DNA from 3 places in the Streptomyces sp. NPDC055239 genome. Region 3 is predicted to be linked to each of the others. Evidence: riboswitches for the same ligand, from Rfam matches in the RefSeq annotation. Region 3 holds a riboswitch; each other region holds the start of a gene.

Region 1 (3,267 bases), on a different contig from region 3:
GGACCTTCTTCAGCGTGTGGTAGACCTCGGTGCCCCAGCGCAGGGCCTCGGAGAACGACTCGGCGCCGATCGGCGCGATCATGAACTCCTGGATGTCGACGTTCGAGTCGGCGTGCGACCCGCCGTTCAGGATGTTCATCATCGGAACGGGCAGCAGGTGCGCGTTCGGACCGCCGAGGTAGCGGAAGAGCGGCAGGTCGGAGGCCTCCGACGCGGCGTGCGCGACGGCGAGCGAGACGCCGAGGATGGCGTTGGCGCCGAGCGAGCCCTTGTTGTCGGTGGCGTCGAGGTCGAACATCGCCTGGTCGATCAGGCGCTGCTCGGTCGCGTCGTACCCGACGAGCTCCGGGCCGATCTGCTCGATGACGGCGAGGACGGCCTTCTCCACGCCCTTGCCCTGGTAACGGTTGGGGTCACCGTCACGGAGTTCGATGGCCTCGAAAGCACCGGTGGACGCACCGGACGGAACGGCGGCACGACCCGTGCTGCCGTCGTCGAGGCCGACCTCGACCTCGACCGTGGGGTTGCCTCGGGAGTCCAGGATTTCCCGGGCTACGACGACGTCGATGGACGGCACGAGCATCTCCTTCTGGGATGTGACGCGGGTACGCGGGGCGTTGGCCTCGCGGACACGAGCCTAACCGGCTCCCGGGCAAGAGCGAGCCGAGCCGCCGCCCTATGGACAAACCGAGAGCAAAAAGTTTCCGAACGGAACAAAACAAACCCCGCCCCGGTGCGTACGGGGGATACGCGCACCGGGGCGGGGTGGACCCGTGGGGACGGGGATGGGGCAGGCGGCGCCTCCGCCGAAGCGCCGCCGCCACTCTCAGCTTCTCGGCCGAGCTGCAGCAGGCTCCTCTTAGCTGAGGTGCAGCTGCTGACCCGGGAAGATCATGTCGGCGTTGTCGATGATGTCGCCGTTGAGCTTGTACACCTTGTGCCAGCCGCCCTTGACGTCCTTCGCCTCGGCGATCTTGGAGAGGGTGTCGCCCTTCTTGACCTTGTACTCGCCGTCGCCCTTCTTGACCGTCTTGCCGGTCGGGGTCTCGACGGTCTTCTTGGACTCGGTCTTCGGAGCCTCGGCCTTCGGAGCCGCCTGCTTCGGAGCGGCCTGCTGCGGCTGCTCGGTCTGCGCGCTGGGCTCGTTCTTGGGCTGCTCCTGGGTCTGCTGCGGGGCGCTCTCCTGCGCACCGCCACCCTCGTTGGAGGCGCCCGAGAGGCCGACGCCGCAGCTCGGCCAGGCACCCTTGCCCTGGCCCGCGAGGACCTTCTCGCCGATCTCTATCTGCTGGGCCTTGGAGGCCTGGTCGGCGCTGGACGCGTACTTCGTGCCGCCGTACGCCGCCCAGGTGGACGACGAGAACTGCAGGCCGCCCGTGTAGCCGTTGCCGGTGTTGATCGACCAGTTGCCGCCGGACTCGCACTGGGCGACGGCGTCCCACTGGGAGTTCGTCGCTGCGGAGGCCGAGCCGGCCGCCATCAGCGGGGCTGCTACCGCGACACCGGTGACGCCTGCGAGCGTGGCGACACGGGTGGCCTTGGACGGGCGGCGGTGCTTGCCCTTGCTGGAAAACAGCATGAGTGATCCCCTCACCGACGCCTGCGAGGTGAGCTGTCGGGTTCGGGCCGATGAAGTTGCCCGGCCGCGCTTCCTTGAGCGCGACTTAACCCCTAGCCGTTCCCGTCCGTTCCTCCGCATCGCTCTCGCGATGCTGAACGGCCGGGCCCGGCGGAAACCTTGGTTCCCCCGCTCCTGCCTACGGCGCTTACGCGACGACTGTTCCCGAACGGCCGTTGGCAGGACTCGGCGTACCGACCGGCGGGGCCCGCTGTGGCGAGCGGTCACGACCGTAGGCATGACATCGGCCGATTTCCAAAGACGATCAGGGCTTCTGAGACCCATGTCTCACTTGCGCCAATTGGGACATCAGGCGCAAAGCGAGTCACCAACTTCCCCTACTTTTCGCCCAAATCGAGGCTCTGACCGGGAAGAATGAGATCGGGGTCGGAGCCGACGGCCTTCTCGTTCTCGGCGTACAGCTCGGTCCACCCGCCCTTCACGTCGAGGTCGTCGGCGATGGCCCAGAGGTTGTCTCCGGAGCGGACCGTGTACGTCCCGTCCGAGCCGTCCTGCTGGCGCTCGTCGCCACGGGAGGCGTGCCGGCCCGAACCCTCGCGGGAGTCGCCGCCGGACACCTTGCCGTCCGCGCTGTCGCCCCGGTGGCGGCCTTCACCCTCACCGGCGGTGGGGGTGGTGGTGGGGGTCGGCGAAGTCTCATCGCTCTGCCCTGACTTGCCTGAGTCGTCGGAATCATCCGAATCACCTGACTCGTCGTGATTCTTGTCTCGCACCTCATCGCCGGACTTGCCGGACTTGCCGGACTTGCCGGACTCATCCGAGGGCTTGTCCGAAGACTTGGCGCTGTCCGAGGGGTCGGCCGAATCGCTCGGCGACGCGCTCGGCTCATCCGCGTCATCCGAGTCGTCCGAGTGGTCCGACTCGCCGGGGTCGGCCGACTCCGTCGACCCGCCGGAAGGCGTCGTCGTGATCGGAGCGCCCGGGTCGACGTCGGCGGCGGCGCCGTCCTGGGTGAGCCCTGCGACCGGCGCACAGCTCGGCCAGGCCTTGGTCCCCTGATCGTCGAGAACCTTCTCGGCCACGGAGATCTGCTGCGAGCGGCTGGCCTGATCGGCGCTGGGCGCGTAGTCGAGGCCGCCGTTGTCCTCCCAGACCTGCTGCGACAACTGGAGACCGCCGTAGTACCCGTTCTTCGCGTCCGCGCTCCAGGCCCCGCCGCTCTCGCACTCCGCGACCTTGTCCCACGTGGCGGCGTCCGCCGCGCTCGCGCTGGTGGCGCCGAGCAGCGGGATGGCGATGGCCGATCCTGCGACTCCTGCCGCGACGATCAGGGCCGGGGCCTGGCGGGGGCGTCGGTGACGACCATTGCCGGAGAGCATGCGGTTGCCTTTCGCGTGACTGGAGCGACGACTGCGGCACCGGAGGCCGGGTCGTCGGTGAACGTAGCGGGAGTCGAACGCTTGTCACAAGTCGATGCAGCGGAGATCACGTGAAAGTCACAGTCTTGACGGCATGTCAGCTGGACGGCGTTTCAGATGGCTGATATTTGCTCTGCTGTGCGGGCGCGAACTCCACGGGCAGCGTGCGGAGTCCACGCATGATGAGCCCGCCACGCCATCTCAAATCGTCAGGTTCCGCCGCGAGTCGCAGGTCAGGAAGGCGCCGCAGAAGCGTCGCGAGGGCGGTCT
Region 2 (3,267 bases), on a different contig from region 3:
CCCATGGCCGCATCTGACATCCGCCGCACAAACCCGACCCCAGGCGGCAGGGCGGGGAGAAGACTTCACCTCTTCTCCCCGCCCTGCCGCCTGCAGGCGCATGAGCACACAGACCAGTCACGGCTGTCGTGCGCCGCCCGCACTTCGTTCACCACATGTCTGATTCGAACTCTTCCAGCATCACGCTCCACTCGGACTCCCCGTGGTCGAGGGGGAGTTGATCGAAGGCGTTCACGGCGTCCCGGAAACGAGTGGCAACGGCGTCTCGGTCGTCGCCGTTCTTCCAGGCGTCTTGCAATGTGCGCAGTTCAGTGAGGCAGAAGGCGAACGATTCCACGTCGCGGTGCAACAGGACACTGTCGTCGTCCTCATCGAGACCGACGTCGGCACGAGCCTTGAAGAGACGGTTGCCGGGCAGGCCGACACCGCTCAGGAAATTGGCCGTGTCCGTTTCAAAAGGTGTGTAGGGCGGCTGAGGACAGTAGACGACGCCGTCCAGTCCGTGCAGGCGCACGAGTCGCTCTGTGGTTTCCGGCAGTACTTGGGGAACGAATACCCGGATCTGCACAGCCACCCCTGTAGTCCGAACCTGCACCGTCCCCTTCTGGCGGCGCCGCACGAGATCCTGCAGCACCGCGATCGCGTCTATGTCCTTCACCTCGGTTCGCTCCTGCAGCCGGGCGGCTCCCTGGTTTCCCCTCCCCCGGGCGGGAGTTGCGGGAATTGCCCCCAGGGTGCTCTCTCGGCTCGTCTGAAATTCATGATGCGCAGCACTCGAGAGGGAATTGACATGCCGTCATACCCGAGGCTGCGGAACGAGATCGGGGTTTTACACCCTTCGGACACAGAACGGAAAGCCGCCGAGGGCTGGTCCTGCGGGCGCCGATAGGACCGAGTCCGCCGACACATTTCCTACGCACGGATGCAGAGAAAAAGAAGCCCCTCCCTCCGAAGGGGCGCAGCGCGCGGCCCGGGAACGGAGAAACCCGTTGGCGCGAACCCCTGCCGACCCTCGGGCCGCCGGGGGTGATCTGCCGAGTACAGGCAAGGCGCACGACCGCGTCGACAGCTGTGCTATTTGCCTGTTTTGATGCGAATCAGAGCTTACTTTATGCCCGATTTTGCGGATTAATATAACATTTAGCGCCACCAAGGCCATGCGCCAATCAGTGTCTGTTTTGCGTGCCGTTCATCCCGAATGGAGCGATCTCGTGCGCCCTCAGGCCGTGTTTCAAGTGCATCCCCCTCAGTGAATTGAGTCACGCTTCTGGCCGCAACGTCTCTGGGTACCGCTGGGCGTACTTCCGTTGCGCGCTAGGAAATTTGGGCTTTTTGATCAATGAGTTCGAGGTGTTCTGTTCACCGAGGGGCAGGCCCTCGCGCATTGCCTATGCGAATTCGTGTCTTGTTCCTTCCGGTATTCCTCGCCTAACGTCACCCTCAATCCGGACGGAACGCCGAATCCTGCCGCTGTCCGGAAACCCATCCCACTCACTTACGCACGGCAGGAGCGGGGGACCCAGGTAAGCCGCCGATCCGGATTCCGGAACGGCTCAGGGGTGAAGTCGCATTCACAGTGCGGCCGGACATCTCCCGTCCGAACCCGACAGCTCACCTCGCAGGCGCCGGAGAGGAAATCGTCATGCCTGCAAAGGGAAAGCACCGCCGCCCCAAGTCCAGCGCGCTCACCCGGAACATCGCCGCCGCAGGCACGGGCGGCGCCGTGCTCATCCTCCCGGTGCTCGGCGCGACCACCGCAGCCGCAGCGCCGGCCGGCGCCCCCGCCAAGCCCGCCGCGGCCCCCAAGGCGTACGTCGTCACCGCTGGCGACTCCCTCGCCAAGATCGCCCGCGAGCACTCCCTGAGCGGCGGCTGGAAGAAGCTGTACGAGGACAACCGCAGCACTCTCGGCGACAACCCCAAGATGATCCACCCCGGTCTCAAGCTCAGCCTCGGCGAAGATGCCCCCGCTCAGCGGGCAGACCGCTCCGAGCGCACGGACACCCTCACCGCCGAGCCCGCCGCGGCCCCGGCGAAGAAGACGTACACCGACGACCTCGACGGCTGGATCAGGGAGTCGCTCGACGTACTGGCCCAGCACGGCATCCCCGGCACGTACGAGGGCATCCACCGCAACATCATGCGCGAGTCCTCCGGCAACCCTCAGATCACCAACGACTGGGACTCGAACGCCGCCGCCGGGACGCCCTCCAAGGGGCTCCTACAGGTCATCGACCCCACATTCGCCGCGTACCACGTACCCGGCACCTCCACGGACAGCTTCGACCCCGTCGCCAACATCACCGCCGCCTGCAACTACGCGGCCGACCGCTACGGCTCGATCGACAACGTGAACGGCCCCTACTAGACCGTCCCTGGACCGTCCGGTGGCTGTCACAGCCCCGCCTTCAGGAACCCCAGGTCCCGCAGGCACTCGGCCGACTCGACGATCGTCGTCGCGGCGGGACGCGGCTGCCAGCCGAGTTCCTCGCGGGCCCGGTCGTTGTGGATGACCGGCCGCGGGAGAGCCTCACCTGGAGCCTCCCGTTCGGGAGCCCGCGCGGCGAGCGGGCCGAGCCGGTCGCGCAGGACGTCGGCCAGCTCGACGAAGCTCAGCGTCGGGCCGTCGGCGACGGCCAAGAACCGCCGACCCGCTGCCTGGGGCGCGGCCATCGCGCGCAGATGCAGGTCCGCCACATCGCGTACGTCAACGATGCCGAAGCGGGCTCGGGGAGCGACGCTCATCGTTCCGTCGAGCATCGCCTTGACCAGTTGCATGGAGGAGCCGAGCGCGGCCGTCAGGGTCGGACCGAAGATGCCCGTCGGGTTGACCACGACAAGTTCGGTGTCGCCGCCGTCGCGCTCCATCAGGTCCCACGCGGCGCGCTCGGCGATCGCCTTCGAACGGGGATAGGGGGCCAGGCCCGGCGTGTCGGGGTCGGTCCAATCGGCCTCGGTGAACTCGGCTCCGGGCTTGGGCGTGTAGCCGATCGCCGCGAACGACGAGGTGAGCACGGTGCGCCGGACACCCGCTGCGCGTGCCGCGCGCAGCACACGCAGCGTGCCCTCGCGGGCCGGTACGATCAGCTCGTCGGGGTCGTCGGGCTGAGCGATCGGGATCGGCGAGGCCACATGGTGGACCTCTTCGCAGCCGGCCAGCGCGGCGGCCCACCCGTCGTCGGCCATCAGGTGCGCCGCGACGATCTCCAGGCCCGCGTCGTCGGCGCCGCCCCGGCGCACCGCCGCCCGCAGCTCCTGCGCACGGGC
Region 3 (3,267 bases):
TCCACCCCCAGCCCCAGGCGGGCACCGCACGGCCGTGGGCCTTCCCCGCGCCCGAGCGCGCCACCCTGGACAACGGCCTCACCGTGCTGCGCTGCCACCGCCCCGGCCAGCAGGTCGTCGCCGTGGAGATCCACCTGGAGGCGCCGCTCGACGCCGAGCCCGCGGGCCTCGACGGAGTCGCCACGATCATGGCGAGGGCCTTCAACGAAGGCACCGACAAGCACTCTGCCGAGGACTTCGCCGCGGAACTCGACCGCTGTGGCGCCTCCATGGACGCGCACGCCGACCACCCCGGCGTCCGCGTCTCCCTCGAAGTCCCGGTCTCCCGCCTCCCGAAGGCGCTCGGCCTGCTCTCCGACGCCCTGCGCGCCCCCGCCTTCGCGGACAGCGAGATCGAACGCCTCGTACGCAACCGCCTGGACGAGATCCCGCACGAGGCCGCCAACCCGGGCCGCCGCGCCGCCAAGGAGCTCTCGCGGCAGCTGTTCCCGGCGACGTCGCGCATGTCGCGCCCCCGCCAGGGCACCGAGGAGACGGTCACCGCCATCGACTCGGCGGCGGTGCGCGCTTTCTACGAGAAGCACGTGCGTCCCGCCACGGCCACCGCGGTCGTCGTGGGCGACCTGACCGGCGTCGACCTTGACGCCGTCCTCGCCGACACCATCGGCGCCTGGACGGGTGGCACGGCCCAGCCGCGCCCGGTGCCCCCGGTGACCGCCGACGACACCGGGCGTGTCGTCATCGTGGACCGCCCCGGCGCCGTCCAGACGCAGCTGCTCATCGGCCGCGTAGGGCCGGACCGGCACGACCGCGTCTGGCCCGCGCAGGTGCTCGGTACGTACTGCCTCGGCGGCACCCTCACCTCGCGCCTGGACCGCGTCCTGCGCGAGGAGAAGGGATACACCTACGGCGTACGGTCGTTCGCCCAGGTCCTGCGTTCCGCCCCGGACGGCACGGGTGCCGCGATGCTGGCAATCAGCGGCTCGGTGGACACCGAGTCCACGGGACCGGCGCTCGAGGACCTGTGGAAGGTGCTGCGCACCCTCGCCGCCGACGGTCTGACGGACGCCGAGCGCGATGTCGCCGTGCAGAACCTGGTGGGCGTCGCCCCGCTCAAGTACGAGATGGCCGCGTCCGTCGCCGCCACCCTCGCCGATCAGGTCGAGCAGCACCTTCCGGACGACTTCCAGGCGCAGTTGTACCGCCAGTTGGCCGCGACCGGCACCGTGGAGGCCACCGCTGCCGTGGTGAGCGCCTTCCCCCAGGACCGCCTGGTGACGGTGCTCGTCGGTGACGCCGCGCAGATCGAGGAGCCCGTCAGGGCGCTCGGCATCGGTGAAGTGAGTGTGGTCACGGGCTGAGTGACAGTCAGGACATATGGGGACCCCGGTGGCTGGAATTTGCCACCGGGGTCCCCATATGTCCGAATTAGTATGGAGGTTACGTGTCTGCCCTGTGGCGTGCGCTACAAAAGCTCTGATCTGTTTGTCGTTCGAAAGGCGCCCCGCTTAGCGTTCGGTCCGGCTGTTCGTCATGCAGTACGCCGCAGCCGCGGCACCGGACAGTCATCGCCGAGTCCCCGTACGGCGCGAGCCAGGGGAGCCGGGGACCCACATGTCCCCTTGGGGTGAATCGGGAACCTTGCCGTGAGGCGAGGGACTCGTAGGAGACCTTCCTGCTCCGAACCCGTCAGCTAACCCGGTAGGCGAGAAGGAAGGAAAGGATCAGCCGCTTCATGGCGTTCACCCGTGCCACCGGGAAGCACCGTCGCCCGAGCCGCCTCACGCGTACGACCGCGAACGTGGCGGGCGTCGCCGCCCTCACCACCACCGGTGTCATTGGAGGCCTGGCCGCTCCGGCCCTCGCCGCCGACGACGCCGCGGCTCTCGAGCACACCGGCCTCACCCAGGCGATCTCCGTCGGCGACTCGCTCGCCGCCGGCATCGACGCGCAGGCCGCTGCCCAGCAGCAGGCCGCCGACGACGCGGCAGCGGCCAAGAAGGCCGAAGAAGCCGCAAAGAAGAAGGCCGAGGAGGCCAAGCGCAAGGCCGAGGCCGAGGCGAAGGCCAAGGCCAAGAAGGAGCGCGAGGCCAAGGAGCGTGCCGCTCGCGAGGCCGAGCGCAAGCGCCTCAACAGCTACGTCTCCCCGATCACCGGCTCGTACGTCTCCACGGGCTACCAGACCGGCGGCGGCATGTGGTCCTCCGGCAGCCACACCGGCATCGACTTCCACGCCGCGTCAGGCACCTCGGTCCACGCCGTCGGCTCCGGCACCGTCGTCGAGGCCGGCTGGGGCGGTGCCTACGGCAACAACGTGGTCATCAAGATGAACGACGGCACGTACACCCAGTACGGCCACATGTCGTCCCTCGGCGTCACCGTCGGCCAGGCCGTCACCCCGGGCCAGCAGATCGGCCTCTCGGGCTCCACCGGCAACTCCAGCGGCCCGCACCTCCACTTCGAGGCCCGCACCGGCGAGGACTACGGCACGGACATCGACCCGATCGCGTACCTCCGCGCGCACGACGTCGGCGTCTGATCCGGCGAAAGCTGCTCCACCGAAAGCTGATCCGCCGAAAGCCCCGGCTCGTCGAGAGCCGGGGCTTTCGCCGTACCCGCCGTACCTGTACCCGCCGTACCTGTACCCGCGCCGATCGCCTTTGGCCAAAATATATCCATGGATTTCGGCCTGCCATCGGAAATTCAGCCGCTCTGCAATAGGGTCACTGAAAAGGCGTCGATCGACCGCGTTTCGCGGGGATTAAGGCGGAGGTCAGGTCATGCGCATTCCCGCGCACTCGGTATGCACGGCCATCCGGGACGACATCGTCTCCGGTGTCTACGAACGGGGTGGCCGGCTCACCGAGGAACTGCTCGCGCGCCGCTACGGAGTCTCCCGCGTCCCCGTGCGCGAGGCCCTGCGCACCCTGGAGGCCGAGGGTTTCGTCGTCACGCGCAGGCACGCGGGCGCGTGCGTCGCGGAGCCCACCGAGCAGGAGGCGGCCGACCTCCTGGAGATACGCATGCTCCTGGAGCCGCTCGGTGCGGCCCGCGCCGCTCAGCGCCGCACGGAGGCGCACCTGAAGGTCCTGCGCGGCCTCGTCAGGCTCGGCCAGGAGCGTTCGAGGGGCGGTCAGAGCGATGATCTGCGCTCACTGGGCGGCTGGTTCCACGAGACGCTCGCCCAGTCGTCCGGCAGCCAGGGCCTCACGGCGCTGCTCACCCAGCTCCGGCACAAGATCGCCTGGATGTACGTCGTCGAGACCT

The links. Region 3 has a riboswitch for cyclic di-AMP ahead of ACWFRJ_RS37830 (M23 family metallopeptidase). Riboswitches for the same ligand answer to the same signal wherever they lie in the genome.
Region 1: another riboswitch for cyclic di-AMP. It lies ahead of ACWFRJ_RS21840 (transglycosylase family protein); the one in region 3 lies ahead of ACWFRJ_RS37830 (M23 family metallopeptidase).
Region 2: another riboswitch for cyclic di-AMP. It lies ahead of ACWFRJ_RS33990 (LysM peptidoglycan-binding domain-containing protein); the one in region 3 lies ahead of ACWFRJ_RS37830 (M23 family metallopeptidase).

Annotation. Positions count from the first base shown of each region.
Region 1 is NZ_JBSGRD010000006.1:329,687-332,953, reverse strand. Features, by position in the region: gene eno (phosphopyruvate hydratase) at 1-583, opposite strand, end outside; gene ACWFRJ_RS21840 (transglycosylase family protein) at 860-1,579, opposite strand; cyclic di-AMP (ydaO/yuaA leader) riboswitch at 1,583-1,775, opposite strand; gene ACWFRJ_RS21835 (transglycosylase family protein) at 1,957-2,958, opposite strand; gene ACWFRJ_RS21830 (cytochrome P450 family protein) at 3,095-3,267, opposite strand, start outside.
Region 2 is NZ_JBSGRD010000013.1:145,286-148,552, forward strand. Features, by position in the region: gene ACWFRJ_RS33980 (hypothetical protein) at 1-17, shown strand, start outside; gene ACWFRJ_RS33985 (hypothetical protein) at 149-658, opposite strand; cyclic di-AMP (ydaO/yuaA leader) riboswitch at 1,483-1,640, shown strand; gene ACWFRJ_RS33990 (LysM peptidoglycan-binding domain-containing protein) at 1,643-2,368, shown strand; gene ACWFRJ_RS33995 (NAD-dependent epimerase/dehydratase family protein) at 2,395-3,267, opposite strand, start outside.
Region 3 is NZ_JBSGRD010000016.1:106,646-109,912, reverse strand. Features, by position in the region: gene ACWFRJ_RS37835 (M16 family metallopeptidase) at 1-1,361, shown strand, start outside; cyclic di-AMP (ydaO/yuaA leader) riboswitch at 1,560-1,723, shown strand; gene ACWFRJ_RS37830 (M23 family metallopeptidase) at 1,736-2,539, shown strand; gene ACWFRJ_RS37825 (GntR family transcriptional regulator) at 2,781-3,267, shown strand, end outside.